DNA from 3 places in the Paenibacillus sp. FSL H7-0690 genome. Region 2 is predicted to be linked to each of the others. Evidence: riboswitches for the same ligand, from Rfam matches in the RefSeq annotation. Region 2 holds a riboswitch; each other region holds the start of a gene.
What was found. Region 2 has a riboswitch for cyclic di-AMP ahead of MHI32_RS03020 (hypothetical protein). Riboswitches for the same ligand answer to the same signal wherever they lie in the genome.
Positions count from the first base shown of each region.

Region 1: linked by a shared signal. The riboswitch ahead of MHI32_RS26010 (alpha/beta hydrolase) and the one ahead of MHI32_RS03020 (hypothetical protein) in region 2 are both predicted to bind cyclic di-AMP.
Region 3: linked by a shared signal. The riboswitch ahead of MHI32_RS25540 (TrkH family potassium uptake protein) and the one ahead of MHI32_RS03020 (hypothetical protein) in region 2 are both predicted to bind cyclic di-AMP.

Region 1 covers NZ_CP150281.1:5,922,067-5,929,043, forward strand. The annotation lists gene mnmH (tRNA 2-selenouridine(34) synthase MnmH) at 1-581, opposite strand, end outside; gene selD (selenide, water dikinase SelD) at 640-1,701, opposite strand; gene MHI32_RS26010 (alpha/beta hydrolase) at 2,305-3,114, opposite strand; cyclic di-AMP (ydaO/yuaA leader) riboswitch at 3,220-3,406, opposite strand; gene MHI32_RS26015 (hypothetical protein) at 3,841-4,014, opposite strand; gene MHI32_RS26020 (Nif3-like dinuclear metal center hexameric protein) at 4,099-4,899, opposite strand; gene MHI32_RS26025 (alpha-glucuronidase family glycosyl hydrolase) at 4,918-6,972, opposite strand.
Region 2 covers NZ_CP150281.1:652,148-659,124, forward strand. The annotation lists gene MHI32_RS03010 (hypothetical protein) at 1-232, opposite strand, end outside; gene MHI32_RS03015 (hypothetical protein) at 247-801, opposite strand; cyclic di-AMP (ydaO/yuaA leader) riboswitch at 870-1,033, opposite strand; cyclic di-AMP (ydaO/yuaA leader) riboswitch at 1,453-1,642, shown strand; gene MHI32_RS03020 (hypothetical protein) at 1,894-2,310, shown strand; gene kdpA (potassium-transporting ATPase subunit KdpA) at 2,527-4,203, shown strand; gene kdpB (potassium-transporting ATPase subunit KdpB) at 4,220-6,253, shown strand; gene kdpC (potassium-transporting ATPase subunit KdpC) at 6,309-6,917, shown strand.
Region 3 covers NZ_CP150281.1:5,809,848-5,816,824, reverse strand. The annotation lists gene uvrC (excinuclease ABC subunit UvrC) at 1-647, shown strand, start outside; gene MHI32_RS25545 (CPBP family intramembrane glutamic endopeptidase) at 736-2,412, opposite strand; cyclic di-AMP (ydaO/yuaA leader) riboswitch at 2,733-2,908, shown strand; gene MHI32_RS25540 (TrkH family potassium uptake protein) at 2,973-4,331, shown strand; gene MHI32_RS25535 (TrkA family potassium uptake protein) at 4,345-5,016, shown strand; gene MHI32_RS25530 (LysR family transcriptional regulator) at 5,553-6,455, opposite strand; gene MHI32_RS25525 (succinate dehydrogenase cytochrome b558 subunit) at 6,858-6,977, shown strand, end outside.

The DNA of each region.
Region 1 (6,977 bases), 1.6 Mb from region 2:
AACGTTTTTTGATTGTTCGCACGAAGGCCAATCTCACCAAAAATAGAACCACGGTGACCTGCCATCCCTTCCAAATCCAGAACAGGATACCCCTGTGTCTTCAGACGGTGTAACAGATTGGTTTTACCTGTGCCTGTATTTCCGTGAATCACATAAGACTTCGCCTTACATTCATAGGACTCCAATTCGTCGAGCACCCATTTACGATAAGCCTTATAGCCGCCTATCAGCCGGTAAGCATGAATATCCATTAAAGAGAGTACGGTCGCAGTTGTACGACTGCGCATACCTCCCCTCCAGCAGAATACTGCTTTGTCTCCTTGAATCGCTGCAAATTCTTTGACAAAAGAAGGCAGTTTTGCCGCAGCAATCTCCAAACCACGTTCTTTCGCGGCCTGCACACTTGTCTGTTTATACAACGTCCCTACTTCAGCCCGTTCCTGATCATCAAAAAAAGGAATATTCAAACTATCCGGCAGCGTTGCATCTTTATATTCAGAAGGAGATCTAACATCAATAATGGTGATCTGCTTCTTGTTTTTTAACACTCTAAGTTCTTCCAGTGTAATGTCCTGAAACAATATGCTCTCTCCTCTGGTGGCTAACCTTCATAATTTGCTCTAAGCTGATATACAACAGTTATTCCACAGCAGCTATAACCGTAATCTGACCCGGATGCTCTTCCGTTACCTCTCCGATCAATACCGCTTCTACCCCTGCATCTACTAACTCTTTTAGCAAATCTTCGCTTTGTTCAGGGGCCACAGAGATCAGCAGTCCGCCAGAAGTCACAGCGTCACATAGAATATAGCGGCTTAGTTGGTCCATCTCTTCCGGATAAAGAATGCTGCCTTCCAGATGGGCAAAGTTATTCTTAGTGCCTCCTGGAACAAATCCCTGTTCCGCAAGCTCTCTTACTCTTGGCAGCATCGGTACATCGCCTTGACGAATGATCAGGCCCGTGCCGCTCCCTTTAGCCATTTCCGAGGCATGTCCCAGTAGCCCAAATCCGGTAACATCTGTACAAGCATGTACATCATAAGGCTCCATGATTTCAGCCGCTTTTTTATTCAAAGTAGACATTACTGTCGTAAGGCGTGTGGTTTCTTCAGGAGATAGCTGATCCTTTTTAATGGAAGTTGTTAAGATCCCCACACCGATAGGCTTCGTTAGAATCAGCTTGTCTCCCACCTTGGCGCTCGCATTCGTTCTTACTTTGTCAGGATGCACAAGGCCCGTAACGGCCAATCCGAATTTGGGCTCTTTATCGTCGATGGAATGTCCGCCCACAAGAGTAGCTCCTGCTTCCTGTACTTTATCCGCTGCACCGCGCAAAATGTCACCGAGAATACTTTTATCTAAAACAGAAATAGGGAAGGCCACAATATTAAGCACCGTAAGCGGCTTTCCACCCATCGCATAAATATCACTTAATGCATTGGCTGCTGCAATTTGACCAAATGAATAGGGATCATCCACGATCGGCGTGAAAAAATCAACAGTTTGCACTAACGCTAATTCATCACTTAAACGGTACACCCCTGCATCATCACTAGTATCAAGACCTACTAGTAGATCCGGGTTAGGAACAGTTGGTGGCAGACTACGAATAACCTGCATGAGATCGGCGGGACCGATTTTGCAGCCACAGCCCCCTTTTGAAGATAATGAAGTCAGTTTTATAGTTTCAGCTTGAGACATCATGACTCAGCTCCTTTAGTATGAATTATCTTAATCTTACACGAGTAGATCGCATTGTACAAAATGCAAGAGTAGCAGATGCGTTGCTTACTACGCCTCCTTCTATACACTTACCTTCACTACTTAGGGCCTACAGTTCTTTCCCACGTCGGGTGAGCTATATTTGGTGCTGTGGTAGGGTAGGGACATTAAGTAGCGTTCTAGGTACAATATGCTTGTAAATGTTCAACATCCATCGGTTAGTAAAATAACCAAAGGCTGGCTCATTCGTAGATTTCACTACGGATAAGCCAGCCTTTAATTGGATGTCCATTATATTAGGGAAATCCTCCCTAATGTTCATCGATAATCGCTTTAAAATGAGGTTTTTAGGGAATTCCTCCCTAAAAATTCATGCAAATACCCATTTATGGCTAAAAACATCCTATTATTAGGGAGGATTTCCCTAATCTACGTTCTAGGAGCCATAATCTCCTTCATTTTAGGGAGAATTCCCCTAAAGTTCTTCCCAGAAAGACGACCCATAGCCAGCTCATTCCGCCCTGGCTATGGGTCGCCTATTTTCTCACTTAAACGCTTCGCTTGCGAAGGTCTCCCTATAGATCAGCTAATCTGCTGAGTACCCTGCTGCTTCTCTAAGAAACGTTGAAGAATCGCATTGAATTGCTCCGGCTGGCACAGATTACTTGGATCTAATGCGTTCGGAATAATCGCCAACTGCGCATGTGGCAGCTGAGACACCATTTCCTTCATACAATTCACTCCAAATTCATTAAAGTCCCCTACAATACATAAAGCAGGACGTTTAAAAGCCTTTAAGCATCTGGTGTAATCAACATGGCTCGTAGCCAGCCTTTGCCGATATAGCTCCCGGGGACGTTTGTCCAGCAGCCCTCTTCTAATCTCATTGTAGGCCAGACTCCAGCGCTCTCGGTACATCATCCGAATCGAAGGCAACACCAGCTCGCTTGGGAGATAATACATTAGTAAACTGCAATATGCTGCCATAGTTTGTATTTTCCCTACTATTGTTGATCCGTGAGTCCTACAAAAGCTATCCGCAACCACAATGGCTTTTACACGCTCAGGATATTGTTTGGCAATATGCTGAACGACTAAGCCACCATAGGCGATTCCTACAAAAACTGCTTCACGGATACCTAGGTCATTCAACAGCATAATCAGATCCAGACATTGCGTCTCAATAATCTCATGTGGGGCCTCCAGCAGTTTACCAGACTTGCCATTCCCCCGTAAATCGCACAAAATCACTTTATATTTATCGGAAAAATACTCCAGCTGTGGTTTGAACATACTGTGTGTTAATCCATGTCCATGGATAAACACAACCGGAGTGCCAGTTCCATTGATTTCATAATAGAGCGAAGTTCCGTTCAGTTTAGCGATAGGCAAAGGTAACACCTCTTTCATAATAAATTCTACGACTATATCTGCTTAAAAACGCAGCAAAAAACCACAGAGGGATTCTCTGTGGCTATTCATCACTAAACACGCCATTCATCCTCTCTCCATACGCTTACGAGGTTAGCTGTCGGATTCGGGCAGTGAGAGTTGCCCTACCTGCAGGGATGCATATTATGCACCCGGAACAGGATTCACCCCATAACCAGTGCCGACTCTCACATCGGCTGCCAGTTGTTGGTTCCCCCGCTTTCCAGAAACGGAAATTAAGCGGATTGCTTATGTAATTGTAAATTTAAGATAATTCTCAGTTCTGAGATGAATCATACTCTTGTAAGGTTTTCTTGTAAAGGAGGGCTCTGGTCAAAATAATGTTGAAAGCAATGCTTTTCATTTCATATTAAGCATACTCTTCATTTTCTCTTTCTTTTGCTCTTGTTTACTCGTTTTCTTTAGAAAAACAGCTCTGAAGCAAGCGAAAAAGGGGGTGATTCACCAGTACTTTCCTATTTAATAAGAAACGACAATCTTCAATACCAATATTGGGCCAGTTTCTGTACCTTGGGGTGTTGGTCGTTTCTATGTCCCCGATCCGTTTGGCAAGCTTGTTAATATTATTTCACATGAACAGCACGAATGATTTCATAAAAAAGAAAAAAGCTAAGCAGAATCAGAGATATCCCCCTGTCCACTTAGCTTCCTTTTACAATACTATGGCTACAAAAGATCGGCGTTTTTCAATGCATGCTCCCAGCTTGGAAAAAAGAACAGCGCACTTCTCATAAGCTCTGGGTCGCTTTGCTTTACTTGTTTTTTACTGATCGAGCTTCCGTCGCTTTGCAGCTTTTTGATCCGACTTAATACTTCATCAGCCTCCAAAGGAATTTCCATTGAAACACTCCTTTCTCAGTGACCTGTTTCCCTTCATTTTCTCCATAATATGTTTATTTATTCCGTACTCTTAATTTCCCCAGATTAAACCATCTGATAGATGGGTTGTTCAGCAATGAACCGGGTAGGAAGCATGGGATATTTGTCTGCTAAGATTTCAGCTAAATATTTCATCCCCGGCGCTTCACTCTCCGCATGACCTAACATGATGAGCGCTTTAGATCTGCCTTGGTGCCCTGCATCCCGCACATATTCCGGAGTCTCCCACTCTGGTCCTTCTCCAGCAATAATTAAATCAAGATTGTGATCATTAAAAAGTGGAATAGCCATCGTCCCGCCCCCTCTGTAACCTACTAATATCCCTATGCGTTTGCAGGACAGAGACAGGTCACCAGCAGCGCGTACATAAGAGATCCCTAGCTTACTTTTAATATACTGAGCAGCTTCCAGTACAGTCATGGCAGGAATAGTGAGAATCGTAGCAGCCGCTTGCTGCTCTTCCACATAGTCTGACCAATCCAGCTCTCGCAGCAAACCCATCATAATCCCATCTGGCTCTTGCCGATGCCAATAATCATGATAACGAAAAATAGCTATTGGGGAATGTCCGATCAGACTTTTTTTCGCATGATAAACCGGATCACCTTCTAACCACTCGTTCGCCGCATGATGGCTATAAAATACACCTTCATGCGTGATCAGCAAATTGGCTCCTAACGCTATTGCTTGCTCCACAATATTTTGTGTGGCAGAAAAGGCCGTAATAATCCCTGTGACTTCAGTTTCCGGTTCCCCTGGGTTCAGAATATCCACAGTCCCTTCTACCTGTTCCACAGTTCCCATTAAATCTTTCAAAATCGCTCTAATCGTGAGGCTCACTATCATCATCCCTCGGTTCAAAATCTAATAAATCTTTCTGCCTTTAAGATCCTCAATTCCGCTCTTGCGGTAAAAATACGTATTGATCCGATCTCTCCATTCCTGCGCATGCTCTGCTTGCTCTTCAAGACGTTGCTTCACTTGCACATACAATCCACTATCCATGCTGCCTTCAAGTGATTCCCATGTTGCTAGAAGCTGTGCAGCCTGCTCTGCCCCCTCGAAATGAGTATCGTAGATATGTTGTATAACCGTTTGCCCCGATTGCAGAACATGCGTGTATGGAACATGATGGAAGAACAGCAGCAGCTCTTCTGGACAAGACGCTAGATTCTCATAATTTGATGCATTAAGACCCATATACTGTCCGCTATACCCCGTTCCCGATTTGACTGAACGATCCACACCAATGCCCTTATGATCCGCATAATGGTACGTTCCCCACTTGGCGTATTCATATCCATCCACATTCGGCCCATAATGATGATCCGGATTAACCATCCAGCCCACACCTAATGGAGCTGTGTAAGATTCGTAAATCCTCCATGAGTCCATTAACATCCCGCGAATAGCAGCCACTAGACCTTCATCAGTGCCAAAGGTAAGGCGAATCCATTCCTCAGCTATTTCTTTTGCCGTCAGCTCCGGATTCCAAATTAATCTCCCATATCCATACAGATTGGCTTGAGCTAACCCATGCCCCGTCCAGTTCATGTCATCCCCAACATTAGTTACAGCAGCCACACCATTATATTTATTTCCCCACACCGATCCGTCCACAATATGTTTCACAAGCGTAGTTTGCCCTTTGGCATAAGTATTGAAATCAAGGACTTCTTTCCACTGTGGAACGAGATAACAGAGATGCCGCTGCTGCCCCGTATATTCTTGAGCAATCTGAAACTCCATCAGATGATTGGTATGTTCCAGTGCGCCAAACAACGGAGATACCGGTTCTCTGACTTGAAAATCCATCGGTCCATTCTTGATTTGCAGCACTACATTATCATTAAAACGGCCATCCAATGGTTTGAAATGATCATACGCTGCTCTGGCCCGATCGGTCTTACGGTCACGCCAATCCTGCTTGCAGTTATATACGAAACAACGCCAAATCACGATTCCGCCAAACGGCTCCAGTGCTTCTCCCAGCATATTAGCGCCATCGGCATGGTCACGCCCGTAAGTGAATGGCCCTGGTCGATTTTCTGAATCTGCTTTGACCACAAACCCGCCAAAATCAGGGATCACTCGATAAACCTCACCAGCCTTATCTTTCCACCATTGCCGCACCGCTGGGTCCAGTGGATCAGCTGTCTCCAATGCTCCGATCTGTATCGGGCTGGCGAAGTTAGCACTGAGGAATAGCTTAATTCCGTATACGCGGAATATTCCTGCAATTAACGCGATATCAGGCAAATATTGCTCCGTTATAAATAGAGATTCAAGCTCATGAACATTCACATTGTTAATCGAAATCGCGTTGATCCCCACAGAGGACATCAATCTGGCATAATCACGCAGCCGCTTTGTATCGTTAAGAAATTGATTGGACTCGTAAAAAAAGGACCGTCCAGCATAGCCACGTTCAATACTGCCATCAAAATTATCCCAGTGATTAATCATTCGCAGGCCGTTCACCGGATTCATAGACAAATTCAGAGCGTCTATCTCGCTTTCTGTTCCTATCAGCCGTAACAGATGGAATACGCCATACAATATTCCAACAGGCGTTGAAGCACCGACAGCGATACATTGCTCAGTAGCATTTGTACGTATAAGGAAACCTTCAGGACCCAGTGAATCGGTTCGTTCTCCTGCGAATACTCTACTAATTAATGGATTCCCCCCTTGGAAGGTTCCTATAACGATACACGGTCCTTCAGGTTTCGCTGTGAGCAGTGGCGCTTTGCCCAGCATAGAGGTCATCCCCTGTATGAATTCCGCGGCTGCCGCCTGAATCGTCTCGTTGTCCTCCGTTACTACCAACTCAACACACCAATCTATATATTGATTGTATAGAGATCCTGATTTCAGCTGGTCATAGTTGAGCCAAGCCTCATAAGCGGTATTTGTCATGTTTA
Region 2 (6,977 bases):
GCGCTTCCTCAAGACGGCAATGACAGATAGCCCGTAAAAAAGAACTCCATTTAATGAGATCGAAATTTTTGGTGTTGGCAGAGATCAGACAAGCCCCCCAACTGCAGCCTCCCTTACAGGTGAGCTTCAGAATACCATAACGGCAGCCTTCAGCCCCTTCCATTCCATAGTGAATAGGCTCGGGTTCATCCAATACAAATACTTCAATGCGGGATAGTCTGCGCTGGTCCATAGTAGGGTTCCTCCTTAGATTTCCAAAAGCTTTAAGTCTACATGATGAGTGACACTAGCCTTTTCTACACAAGCGAGCATTTCCATTTTATTCTCACAGACTGCGGTATGCTCTAGCCATAGTCGGAACTTCTCTTTTCGTATAACAGATAGATGTAAGGGAAAGGTGCTGCGGGATCTCAAGACATACCAACCGGCGCTTACATCTTTCCAAGGCTCCTTGAAGGCTGTAAACCACGGGAGCTTTTGGTGTGATGACCAATCCTGCTGCTGCTGTTGTTCTCGAATTTTTTTATATATCTCATATACAATCTTAGAGTCTAAACAGTCTTTACAAGAAGAAGGTGTGCTGAACTGGCGAAGGGCTTGGATCTGGTTCTGGCCAAATGCATAGCCTACAATGTACCTGTGATTATGTTCTTCGAACCACAAGGCCCCGAAACAAACGTAATTTAGACTTATCGGCTCAAGCAGCCCTTGATGTATCCCTAAATAATAGTGCTTCAAAACATTCACCCCATCCAGCGTGCTATCACCTAATAAGCTCAGGTAACGCAAAAACCGCAGCAAGAGGAGGACCTCTGCTGCGGTTTTGGATTACAGGCAGATATACCTGGGCCAAAGCGTGGCGGATCAAGGGTCTCTCTCTTTACGCTTACGAGGTTAGCTGTCGGATTCGGACGGTGAGAGTCGCCCTACCTATTGAGACTTATGCAGTCTCCTTTGGATTCACCCCAAGTAGGCCAGGTGGCCTGATGGTTCCCCCGTTCCCTGCAATGCAGGAACTCAGCGTTGATTGTTTTTCATGAATTGGATTCAACCCGAATCATACTCTTTTCAAGATTTTCTGTAAAAAACGGAAAATGTTCTTTTAGAGCAATTTTAACCATATCCTGCCGACTACGACTGAAAAACGAGGTAAATAGGTATTTATGGCGTGTTATCGCGCCTCTTTCTCGTTCAGCCTCAGCTTCTTGCGTTTCTACCTATAATGGGAATTTGCAGTATTTTCGCTCTAAAAAGGTGAATAAAATCACATGGGTTATAGATAGCGATTAAACGCTCCAAACTCGAGTAAACAAGAGATATAGAGAGATTAGATATCAAGTAAGCGCTATCTAATGGGAAAATAGTTTTTAATTTGCATTATTTTGGCATCATTCAGGTTTTACAAGTCTTCGTGCATAAGAGTATGATTACTCCTGTTTCAACGACAATCGAATATTTGATCCGCTTAATTTCCGATAAGGAAAGCGGGGGAACCAACAATCGGCAGCCGATGTGAGAGTCGGAAGCCGATTATGGGGTGAATCCTGTAGAGGGTGTGAGTGAGCTCGCATCTATACAGGTAGGGCGACTCTCACCGCCCGAATCCGACAGCTAACCTCGTAAGCGTATGGAGAGAGGATGAGTGCAATGTGACCGCTAGCGAGCCACAGAGGAGATCCTTTGTGGCTTTTTGCTGTGCTCTTAGAAGCAAAGCATTTATGGAGGCCTCCCCTAAGAGGTCGCTAAATTCATCATTAGCGGTATTTGTAAGGCAGCGTCTAATGACGTGACACAACCGAGCTTTAGGTTGTGCCCGAAAATGACGATAGGTCAACATCCTTTCGGAGATTTTCGTTGCCTCCTTGTTGTAAATGAGCAGGAGGAGAAAAAAAGATGACGGATCAGAATGAATATGTGCTTGTATGTGCGCCTACAAAGGCGGGAGAACATTTCATTAAACTTCTGAAGTTCAGGGGTATTAAGATGGCGGGATTAACCAACAATGTGGCTGAGAAAGCTTTACTTGAGGAGCTCGGGATTGAGCAGGTTATTCTTGTGGATACCCGCCATCAGAGCACTTGGTTTCGCCCATCGTTCCCGGTAGGCAGGGTATATCTGTTTGAGAGCAGCTTTCCGCTTTGCTGCCGCTATATTCAGATGTGCCGTACCTGGACGACACAGCCGATTTTTGTGATTACAAGTTCAATAAATCCTAGATTGGTCTATAAAAGACTTGGGGCGAGCTATGTAATCTATTCCCATAGTGGTGATGCTGATTTTCTAATCGATAGATCACCTCATCAAGGATAATGGAAGGAGTGCGGAAGATATGATGGATCTGTATATGGTGGCTTCGTTAGCTGTAATTTACGGGTTATTTTATGGCTTTATGCGCTGGTGCGCAGGTGTAGTTGAGGATACGGGGAGGGATAAGCTGTGATTCTAGTAATCGCTGTTACCCTACTGTTGTTTATATATCTGGTTTACGCGTTGATTCATCCTGAGAAATTTTAAGGAGGGGCATTCATGGGCATTTTGCAAATAGTTGTCGTAATTGTAATTCTCATCTTGCTGGTCAAGCCGATGGGAACGTATTTATATCATGTATTTTCTAACGAACCGAATCGTACGGATCGCTGGTTTGCAGGCACAGAGAAAGGTATTTATAAGCTGATCGGCCTGAAAAAACGGGACGGAATGTCCTGGAAGAAGTACGCACTCAGCTTTGTTTTAACTAATATCGTACTGGTTGCTTTCAGTTATATTTTTCTAAGATTACAGCGGGGATTGCCGCTGAACCCGAATGGAATTGCCGATATGGAACAGACGCTTTCATTCAATACGGTGATCAGCTTTATGACCAATACGAACCTGCAGCATTATAGCGGGGAGACGGGACTATCGTATTTTTCACAAATGGCAGTCATCACGATGATGATGTTCACGTCTGCAGCGAGCGGATTTTCTGTTGCGGTTGCTTTTGTCAGAGGGATTACAGGACAGAAATCAGTCGGGAACTTTTTCGAGGACTTCGTAAAAGCACATATTCGTGTATTCATTCCATTAGCTCTGCTAGTTTCATTGGTGCTGGTAGGATTGCATGTGCCACAAACGCTCAAGCCATCGCTTGAGGTCACTACACTTGAAGGCCAGACGCAACAAATCGCTATCGGTCCAGTCGCTTCTTTGGAATCAATTAAACACTTAGGTACGAATGGTGGCGGCTTCTTCGGAGCCAATTCAGCACATCCTTTTGAGAACCCTAATCCACTTACGAACGTTCTGGAGATTCTCTCTATGTGGATGCTGCCAGCCTCTTTGCCATATATGTACGGGTTGTTCGCTAAGAACAAACGTCAGGGCTGGGTGATTTTCACAGCAATGATGACCTTGTTCGTACTACTGCTGGGATTGAATTATTATGCGGAAACCAAAGGCAATCCAGCTATCAATGCGCTGGGGATCGAGTCTTCGCAAGGCAGCATGGAAGGTAAAGAGGTACGTTTTGGTATCCCGCAATCTTCGCTGTTCACTTCGGTAACAACGGCAGCTACGACAGGTAGTGTTAACAATATGCATGATACGCTGACACCGCTGGGTGGCATTACCCCTCTGGCCCTAATGATGCTCAACAACGTCTTCGGGGGAAAAGGTGTCGGACTAATCAATATGCTGATGTATGCCATCATGGGTGTCTTCTTATGTGGACTAATGGTTGGCAGAACACCAGAGTTTCTCGGGCGAAAGATAGAAGCCAAGGAGATGAAGCTAATTGCGATTGCTATCCTTGTGCATCCATTCATTATCCTTGTACCAACAGCAGGTGCGTTCTTAACGGACTTGGGCAACGGTTCCATCACGAATCCCGGATTCCATGGACTTAGCCAAGTGTTATATGAATATGTCTCTTCTGCCGCGAACAATGGTTCAGGATTTGAAGGGCTTGCGGACAACACCACCTTTTGGAATGTTACAACCGCAATCGTAATGCTGCTTGGCCGTTATGTCTCTATAATCGCGATGCTGGCAGTTGCAGGCTCACTGATCCAGAAGAAGCCAGTTCCTGAGACGATTGGCACATTCCGCACAGACAATGGTCTGTTCACCGGAATTCTGATTGGTACCGTAGTAATTATCGGGGCTCTGACGTTTCTGCCAGTCATTGTGCTCGGCCCGATTGCAGAATATTTGACCTTACGGTAGGAAGAGGGAGAACAAGATGAGTACTGTAAAAAGAAAAAAGCTGCTGACGGGACCCATACTCCTAAGCGCTGTAAAGGATAGCTTTATTAAGCTTAACCCGGTGACGTTAATTAAAAATCCGGTCATGTTCGTAGTCGAAATCGGTACGATTATTGTATTGCTTATGGTACTGGCCCCCGGATATTTTAATGCAGAGAAATCGGTAGGCTTCAATATCACAGTGTTGTTCATTCTGCTATTCACAGTGCTGTTTGCCAACTTCGCTGAAGCGCTGGCTGAAGGCCGCGGGAAAGCCCAGGCGGATTCACTCAAGAAAACGAAACAGGATATCACAGCTAACAAACTCGTTGGAGGGTCTGTGAAGACCGTTTCTTCTTCCGAGCTTCGTAAAGGAGATATTGTCATCGTCAGTCAGGGAGAACTTATCCCTGGCGATGGTGAAGTAATTGAAGGGCTGGCCTCCGTAGATGAATCTGCAATTACAGGTGAATCTGCACCTGTTATTAAGGAAGCCGGCGGAGATTTTGGCTCAGTCACTGGCGGCACCCGGGTAGTCAGTGATGAGATTAAAGTCAAAATTACCAGTGATCCCGGTGAGTCATTCCTGGATCGGATGATCTCCCTCGTTGAAGGGGCGAAACGTCAAAAGACACCCAATGAAATTGCACTAAATACACTCTTGATCAGTCTGACGTTGATTTTCCTGATTGTAGTAGTGACCTTGCGGCCAATTGCGACTTATCTGGGCGTTGATCTAGATATTCCTGTTATGATCGCCTTGCTGGTCTGTCTGATCCCGACCACAATCGGGGGCCTACTCTCCGCTATCGGGATAGCAGGGATGGACCGCGTCACACAGTTTAATGTCCTTGCTATGTCAGGGAAGGCCGTTGAAGCTGCCGGCGACATTAATACAATGATTCTAGATAAGACAGGTACGATTACTTTCGGAAACCGGATGGCGAGTGATTTTGTGCCTGTTGGAGATGAAACGGAAGCTGAGCTTACGGCTTGGGCAGCTATTAGTTCGCTAAAGGATGAGACTCCGGAAGGACGTTCGGTTATTGAGCTGGCTAAGAAGCTGGAGCGCAGCTATGACAGCAAACTTGCTGAAGGCGGAGAGTTCGTAGAGTTTAAGGCTGAGACCCGGATGAGTGGTATAGATCTACTTGATGGACGATCTGTTCGTAAAGGGGCAGTCGATTCCGTGAAGAAATGGGTACAGTCGAAGGGCGGAGTCATTCCCGCGAACCTCGACAGTAATTCCGATGCTATCGCTCGGATGGGGGGGACCCCGCTTGCTGTTGCGGTAGACAACCGGATTTATGGACTTATTTACTTAAAGGATACGGTTAAGCCAGGCATGAAAGAGCGGTTTGATGAGCTGCGAAAAATGGGAATCAAGACTATCATGTGTACAGGGGACAATCCGCTGACCGCAGCTACTATTGCCCGTGAAGCAGGGGTAGATGATTTTATTGCAGAGAGTACACCTGAGGATAAAATAGCGGTTATCCGCCGTGAGCAGAACGAAGGCAAGCTGGTGGCAATGACTGGTGATGGTACGAATGACGCACCTGCCCTTGCCCAAGCTGATGTGGGCTTAGCGATGAACAGTGGGACTACAGCCGCTAAGGAAGCAGCAAACATGGTTGATCTGGACTCCGATCCCTCGAAGATCATTGAGGTTGTAGCTATTGGTAAACAGCTACTGATGACGCGGGGCGCGTTGACAACGTTCAGTATTGCGAATGATATCGCTAAATACTTCGCAATTATTCCGGCAATGTTCATGCTCGCCATTCCTGAAATGGAAGCCCTGAATGTCATGGGATTGGGTTCACCTAGCTCGGCAATTATATCTGCATTAATATTTAATGCGATTATTATTCCGCTGCTGATCCCATTGGCTATGAAAGGTGTCTCGTATAAAGCGATGAGTTCTACGAAGCTGCTGGGACGTAATATTTTTATCTATGGTTTAGGTGGAGTAGTCGTTCCTTTTGCGGGCATCAAGCTTATTGATTTGCTCGTAAGTGTATGGATTTAACAACGGATTGACTAATCATTGAAAGGGTGAGAGCATCGTGAATAACAGAAAATCGATTGCGGACGCTGAAGAACAGTTGTCATCATCGAAGGGTGCTAATTTCTTTATTATATTACGGCTATGTCTAGTGTTTATTGTTCTTTGCGGAGTGATTTATCCTCTGACTACTACAGCGATTGCTCAAGTTCTGATGCCATCGCAAGCGAACGGCAGTCAGTTGAAGAATGACGCTGGAGTAGTTGTGGGCTCAGAACTCATCGGGCAAAGCTTTACGGACCCGGCATTATTCCATGGCCGTGTATCCAGCATTGATTATAAAGCGGAAGCCTCAGGCTCCAATAACTACGGCCCATCCAACCCGGATATGCTGCAGCGGACGAAGGATTCCATTACACAGTGGCAGCTGGATAATCCGGATGTGCCTGTAAACAAGCTGCCGGTTGATTTAGTAACCAACTCGGGTTCAGGTCTTGATCCGCATATCACTCCTGCGTCGGCAATTGTGCAGATTCCCCGGATCAGTAATTTGACTGGGATTCCAGCCGCGCAGCTGGAAGAGCTAGTGAATAAGCAGACCGAAGGTCGTGATCTAGGGCTGTTTGGTGAAAAGCGGGTAAATGTTCTGAAGCTGAACATGGAGCTGCAGAAATTAACGAACAAATAAATATAGCTAATATCCCTGCCCGATTGTTCAAACTGGGTCAGGGATATCTTGCTTTCTGGC
Region 3 (6,977 bases), 1.8 Mb from region 2:
TTGAGGCGTTCGATAACTCGAACATTCAGGGGACTAATCCGGTCTCAGCGATGGTTGTCTTCATTGATGGTAAGCCTGCACGAAAAGAGTACCGTAAATATAAGGTTCGTACGGTGGTGGGTGCGGATGATTATGGAACGATGCGCGAGGTCATTCGGCGGCGATATGAGCGGGTATTGAAGGAGAATCTTCCGATACCGGATCTTATCGTGGTCGATGGAGGGAAAGGGCAAATCTCCTCTGCTATTGATATTCTGGAGAATGAGCTGGGATTATTCATTCCGGTCTGCGGCCTTGTTAAGGATGATAAGCATAAGACGGCTCAGCTTTTGGTTGGAGATCCGCCAGAGCCTGTCGCGCTAGCCCGGGACAGTCAGGAATTTTACCTTTTGCAGCGGATTCAGGATGAGGTCCATAGGTTCGCGATCACCTTCCACCGTGAACAGCGCGGGAAGTCCATGGTTACCTCCAAGCTGGACTCTATACCTGGTATAGGTGAGAAGCGCCGTAAAGCGCTGCTAAAGCATTTCGGATCGCTTAAGAAAATTAAAGAAGCCTCCGTGGATGATTTCCGTACACTTTCTATTGGAGAAAAGCTGGCAAAACAAATTCTTGATGCGCTCAAGGATGAAGAGCCAACCTCATAGCAATGGTGACAAAAGAAAAAGGGTATCAAAGCAGCGACTAAAGCGGCTTTGATGCCCTTTTTTAATTTCATTACGTCTTCACATTAGTTTAAATCAAAGAAGAAGGCTCCACCGGCTTAGGCTTCTGTGGTGGATTAAATCGATAGACGATGTAAGCGACTATGAACGGCATAATAATCGCGAAGATACCCGCGCCTACATTTACGCTCTCCTTCATAAAGATCAGCGTAGCGCCCATCAGGATGCTGTCAAACACGACGTGGCTGAACATGACAGCAATAAACCCGTAACGAAGGAAAATATAGCTGAACAGCAGCCCGATTACAGTCAGCTCAATGGGACGGGAGCTGATGGGATAGATCGGATATAACGTATGGCCAAACGCCCAAACCAGCGTGGTGATCAAGCAAGCGATAAAAGTGTTCCGGAACACCTTTTTCAGCATAGGAATTCCGAAAAAGCGATAAATGGCTTCCTCAGATAAACCAGCGAGCCATGCGACGATAGGCAGAAGCCAAGCATATCTCATGTTATAAGGAGATTGGGTGGCGTCTGTAGTAGACCAATTGTGCAAGGTAAACGATAATATGATGAACATAACCGTCTGCACCCCTAGCAGAACGAAAGCCCAGATGTATCCAGCCCGGATACTGTCCAACACATATTGTCCATAGCCGGGCTCTTTGGCGCGGGGCCAAGGGTTCATGCCTTCCTCTTTTCGCCATAAGCCATTGCCGCCCACTAAAGAAAAGTAGAGCAAGGAGGACATCAGCAGGCTGTACAAAGCATAAATGATAAACATAATGACAGAGGTAATCTGTGCTTCTAGCCCTTCGCCCGTTGATTCAGGCAGCATATTATAGGTGCTGATCATCATGATTACAAAATAGGCTGAGCTTAGGAATACTCCACGTTTAAAGGAAGTATGCTCTCTTCTAAGAATACTGTAGACGAGTGCCAGAATTCCTAAAATCAGTGTGGGTATACCGTAACCGAATAATGTTAGCTTTTCCGCTAAAGAGGTCTGTCCTTGTACGTAGGAGGTATGCCAAGCTGGTGCAGTGAATCCGGCATTAAAGCTGGATACCTGCTCTCCACTGAAATCAAAATAATAGTGCAATAAGGATTCGCCGACCTGAACAGTACTATCCGTATACACTAGCCCATGGCTTCCTGTATTCGATTCAATTTGTAGCTTGGCAGGATTTACTTCCCATTCCTGAAGCCAAGGACGAGCAAGATTCTCCTTCTGCGCTAGAGTGAGGTCAGCTCCCTTGTCCTCTTTTGCACCAACGGAAGCGATGCCTGACCCCTCTTCGGAGGTAACTTTTGCAGCCTTTGAGAAAGCGACAATCTTACCGGTATACATATTGAGGTCAACGATGATTTGCGGCTCTTGCTCCGCTGAAGGAGTAAGCGTTGCCCGAAAGACATCAAAAGGATATTTTTGATCCAATTTTTTCTTGGTGTAGTCCTCCACAAGCTTCTCGCGAGACATATAACCATAAAAGGAAGAGTCCGTCTGGTAAAGTACATTCCATTGATCGTTTGGTGCTTCGGTGTAGTTGAGCTTTTGTTCTGCAAATAATATGGCTTGGTCACGGGCTTCTGCCTTGCTAATGACGGTGGTATCTTCACCTGTAGGGCTGCTAAGCAGTGAAGGGGAAATCTGAAACATAATAAATAGAATAAGACCGATAATGCCCGAGATGATGAGCCTCTTGGAGAGGGCACGTTGCTGTAAGGGCTGGCCGACGGGATTCATGTAACGCCTCCTTGTTATGTACTGACAATGTTATGTTCCATTATAGTATTAGTGCCTGGTTGGTTACAAAAAACATTATATGTTCTTTTTATGGGTAATAGAGATAGTATAGAATAGTCATGTGAATTTATACCATGAATTTTATCGTGTTCATTTCTGCACGAATGATGAGAATCGGTGTAATTGCAGGGAAAACACGGAAAAGTGATGAGAAAAGGCACTCCTTTTGATGCAGTCTCTTTAAACCGCATTTTTTCATGTGAATGAGCATTAATTGTGTCTTTGTGAATTCACTAAATAACGTATATAATTTGTATGCAATTGTATAGTAGCCGAATTTCTGGTGAAAACGGGGGAACCATAAGAAGTGATGAAAAGTGGAGTGTACACGATAAATGGCACTTTCATCAGGGGTGAATTTCGTTCTGGGAACGAATAGGGCAGCCTGCACAGTCCGAATCCGACAGCTAACCTCGTAGGCTAATTTACTGCAGGAACCAAGTCAGCATTGGTTTTCCAGTGCTTTTTTTGTTGGAATTTTTGATAAGAAGGTGAGCAAAGTGGCTTCACAGTTTCGCAGGATTTCTGAATTTAAGTTTCTGAAGCTCTCGCCGCCGCAGATACTGGTGCTTGGTTTTGCATCGATCATTCTGATAGGGGCCCTGCTGCTTATGCTGCCCATCTCAAGCACAAGCGGGAATTCCGTGGAATTTATTGATGCATTATTTACTTCAACGTCGGCAACCTGTGTTACAGGGCTTGTTGTGCTGGATACCGGAACTTCGTTCACGATTTTTGGGAAAACCGTAATTATGATCCTGATCCAGATCGGCGGCTTAGGTTTTATGACCATGGCCACTCTATTTTCACTGGTGTTAAAGCGTAAAATATCTTTGCGGGACAGGCTAATCCTACAGGAAGCCATGAATCAAGGCTCTATGGAAGGAATTGTGCGACTGATCCGGAGAGTCCTCATATATTCTCTTGTCATAGAAGGCTGTGCCGCTGTGCTGCTGTCTATTCGCTGGGCTTTTGATATGCCGTTGGGAAAAGCGATTTATTATGGCATATTTCATGCGGTGTCTATGTTTAATAATGCGGGGTTCGATATTTTTGGGGATTTTCGCAGTTTAACTGATTATGTATATGATCCGCTTGTGAATATTATTGTGATGTTTCTGATTGTCTCCGGCGGGATTGGTTTTATTGTAATGTCAGATCTGGTGGAGTTTCGGGTAACCCGCAGGCTGTCTCTACATAGTAAAGTTGTCCTGTCCACCAGTACAGGGCTGATTCTGATCGGAGCTTTGGTTATTTTTATATTTGAGTTTACTAACACTCGTACCCTGGGTTCACTGAATTTCGGCGGTAAAATATTATCGGCCTTCTTTCAATCCGTGTCTCCCCGTACGGCTGGCGCGAACACAGTAGATATTGCTGGACTTCGGCAGGCTACACAATTTTTTATAGTGATTCTTATGTTTATTGGTGCTTCTCCGGGCTCAACGGGCGGGGGGATTAAGACAACAACCTTTACGATGATGATTGGTGCTGTAATTGCTATGCTGCGTGGACGGGAAGATGTTGTGTTGTTCCGTTATCGGCTGGCTCAAGAGCGCATCTACAAGGCATTAACGATCACGCTGCTGGCTTTGTTGTTAATCGCCTCTGTGTCGATGATACTCTCCACAACTGAAGACAGTAATTTCTTGGCAATCTTGTTTGAGACGACCTCCGCCTTTGCTACGGTAGGACTGACTATGGGGCTAACTCCGGAACTGTCAGCGATCGGTAAGATTCTACTCTGTCTGACGATGTTTGCAGGTCGGCTAGGTCCACTAACCTTAGCGTATGCACTCGGTCCCAAACAGGGTAAACCACTGTATAAGTATCCGGAAGGTAAAATAATTATTGGATAGGAGTTAATTAGAAATGAAAGCACAGCAATTTGTAGTAATCGGCTTAGGTCGCTTCGGTTCAAGCCTGGCGCTTGAGCTGATGGAAATGGGCTACGAGGTGCTCGGCATTGACCACCATGAAGAACGCGTGGAGGAAATGAGCGATCAGCTGACGCATACGGTAGTAGCAGATGCTACAGATGAGGGAATTATGCGCTCGCTTGGTGTACGGAACTTTGATTGTGGGATTGTTGCGATTGGTGACAATATGGAGAGAAGCATTCTGGCGGCCATTTTGTTGAAGGAGATTGGAGTCAAGCAAGTGGTGGCTAAGGCAATCTCTATCCTTCATGGCCGCGCACTGTCGCGGCTGGGGGTTGATCGGGTTATTTTTCCGGAGCGGGATATGGGGATTCGTGTGGCACATCAGCTGGTGACGCCCAATTTGCTGGATTATATTGAACTGTCCAAGGATTATAAAATTGTCGAGCTGACCGTACCTTCCTGCATGAACGGCAGAAGCTTGTCTGATTTAAATACAAGAGCTAAATATGGCTGCAGTATTGTTGCCCTAAATAGGGAAAGCGGAATAATCGTCGCTCCAACTGCCCATGATTATTTGAGTGAAGGCGATGTTATGGTACTCATTGGTCCTAATGAAAGTATTGACCGTTTTGAGAGTGAAGTTGTGAACCAAGAATCATAGGAAAAGAAGCTGACTCAAAAGTAGTGAATTCTACTTGGAGGCAGCTTCTTTTTTATGGAGTAAAGAGTAGGAAAAGTAATGGATTTACTGTGTCGTATGACATTAGACCACGCGTTGTTTTCTATAATGTTGGTTTGGTCGGTGCGCGACTTGCTAGGTGTGGTTATCGTACGGCTTGCAATTAGATGATTTGTGGTATCTGTGACGGTGAAATATGTGTGGCGAAAAGCGATATGTGTTCTTTGTTTGTGCGATGTACAGAGTGGGTTTTAAACTAGTTGGGGAAAAACTCCCTGAAAATAGCCGCTATTCGCTCTAAATGAACGACATTAGGGAATTCCTCCCTAATAAACAGAGGGATTCCTTAATTAGTTACTGAATCGGCCGAAAATTAGGGAAGTTTTCCCTAATTTTAAGTCTGCTGAACAGAAATCTCTGAACTTCAGGGAGAAATTCCCTAATTACGCTATAAGTACTTCACTTATTGCCTCATTTGGAGATCACTAGGTGCGCCCCTTGATTCATTTGGTCCGGCTTTACTGCTCACGTTCTGTCAGAAACATCTCTTCGGTAACTTGCACCAGACTGCGAGCCGCCGTGCTCATGCTTCCATCGTCACGGTAGATCAGGCAGGTGGTCCGTTGAGTTTGCTCCAGCTCCTTGATATGTAAGGACACCAGCCCGCCGCCGTTCAGCAGTTCTGGACGCAGATAAGACTTTGGCAGTAACGCAGCCGCTTTGACGGTCGGAAGCAGCCGTACGATGGCTTCGAAGGAGTCAATCTCCATGCGCACATCGGGATCAATCCCGCAGCGCTGGAATAGATCGTCCGTCAGACGCCGGTACCAGGTCCCCTTTGAGAAGAGAATCATAGGCAGCCGGGATAGATTATCCATGGTTAGCTTGGAAGATAAATTTAAAGGATGCTGCTCTGAGACGACTAGTCGCAGTTGATCCTCAAATAGAGAAATGCAGCGCAACCCGGGTTCTTGAATAGAGGAAGCGATCAGACCTACATCTGATTTTCCCTCACTAACTGAGGATACGATCTCATGCGTTCGGCCTGTGATCAGCTTCAGCTCTGCGGTCGGATATTTGTCCATATAAGCGTTTACCAGCGGCGGAAGCGTGGTCTGCAGGGAGGTAAGACTAGCCCCCAAGGTGACAAGCCTTGGCTCCCCCTCTTTGAATTTGGAAAGAGCCTCCAGAAACTTGGAACGCTGCTGCCGTTGTTCAAGCGCATAGGAATAAGTGAGACGCCCAACCTCGGTTAACTCCAGTCGTTTGCCATAACGATTAAACAGTGCAACCCCCAGACGTTCCTCGAGTTTAGAAATTTTGCGAGACAAGGCGGGCTGGGATAGATTGAGCTGGCGTGAGGCCCGGTTTAAGCTGGAATGTTCCACAACTGCTGCAAAAACATCTAAATCGTCAAACATAATTGAGTTCCTCTCCTAATGCGATGTACGATCAGTAGTGATGAAATTCATAGCCGTAAGAGTAACTGTTCTTATTACATAAGGAAAATCAGGTTATGTCGGAAAATGTTGTTTTGCTAAATGAGAATTATTATCATATAAAATCTATTCTTATGCGTTTATTGTATAACGTTTAATAATTAGATTGCAATTCCCTTATAAGCGAAAAAAGAGTAACATGAAAAGTGACACAAGATATTCACATTTTGTGAAAAATAAAACTAAGTCCGGTAAACTCTAGGATAACGGTAAATTAAGGAATTATGTCATTGGATTGTCAACGTTATCCTGTGTCAAATGTAGTTCCGGCGGTGAATACCCATTAATGAAAACGCTGTTTTAATCGGAAAGGGGTTACTTTGTATGAAAGGATTTTATTCCAGAAAGATTCATTCCTTGCTAGGCGTTATCCCACTTGGAGCCTTCTTCATTGAGCACATGATGACGAATTTTGCGGCTGTAGAGGGTGGCGCTTCCGGTTTC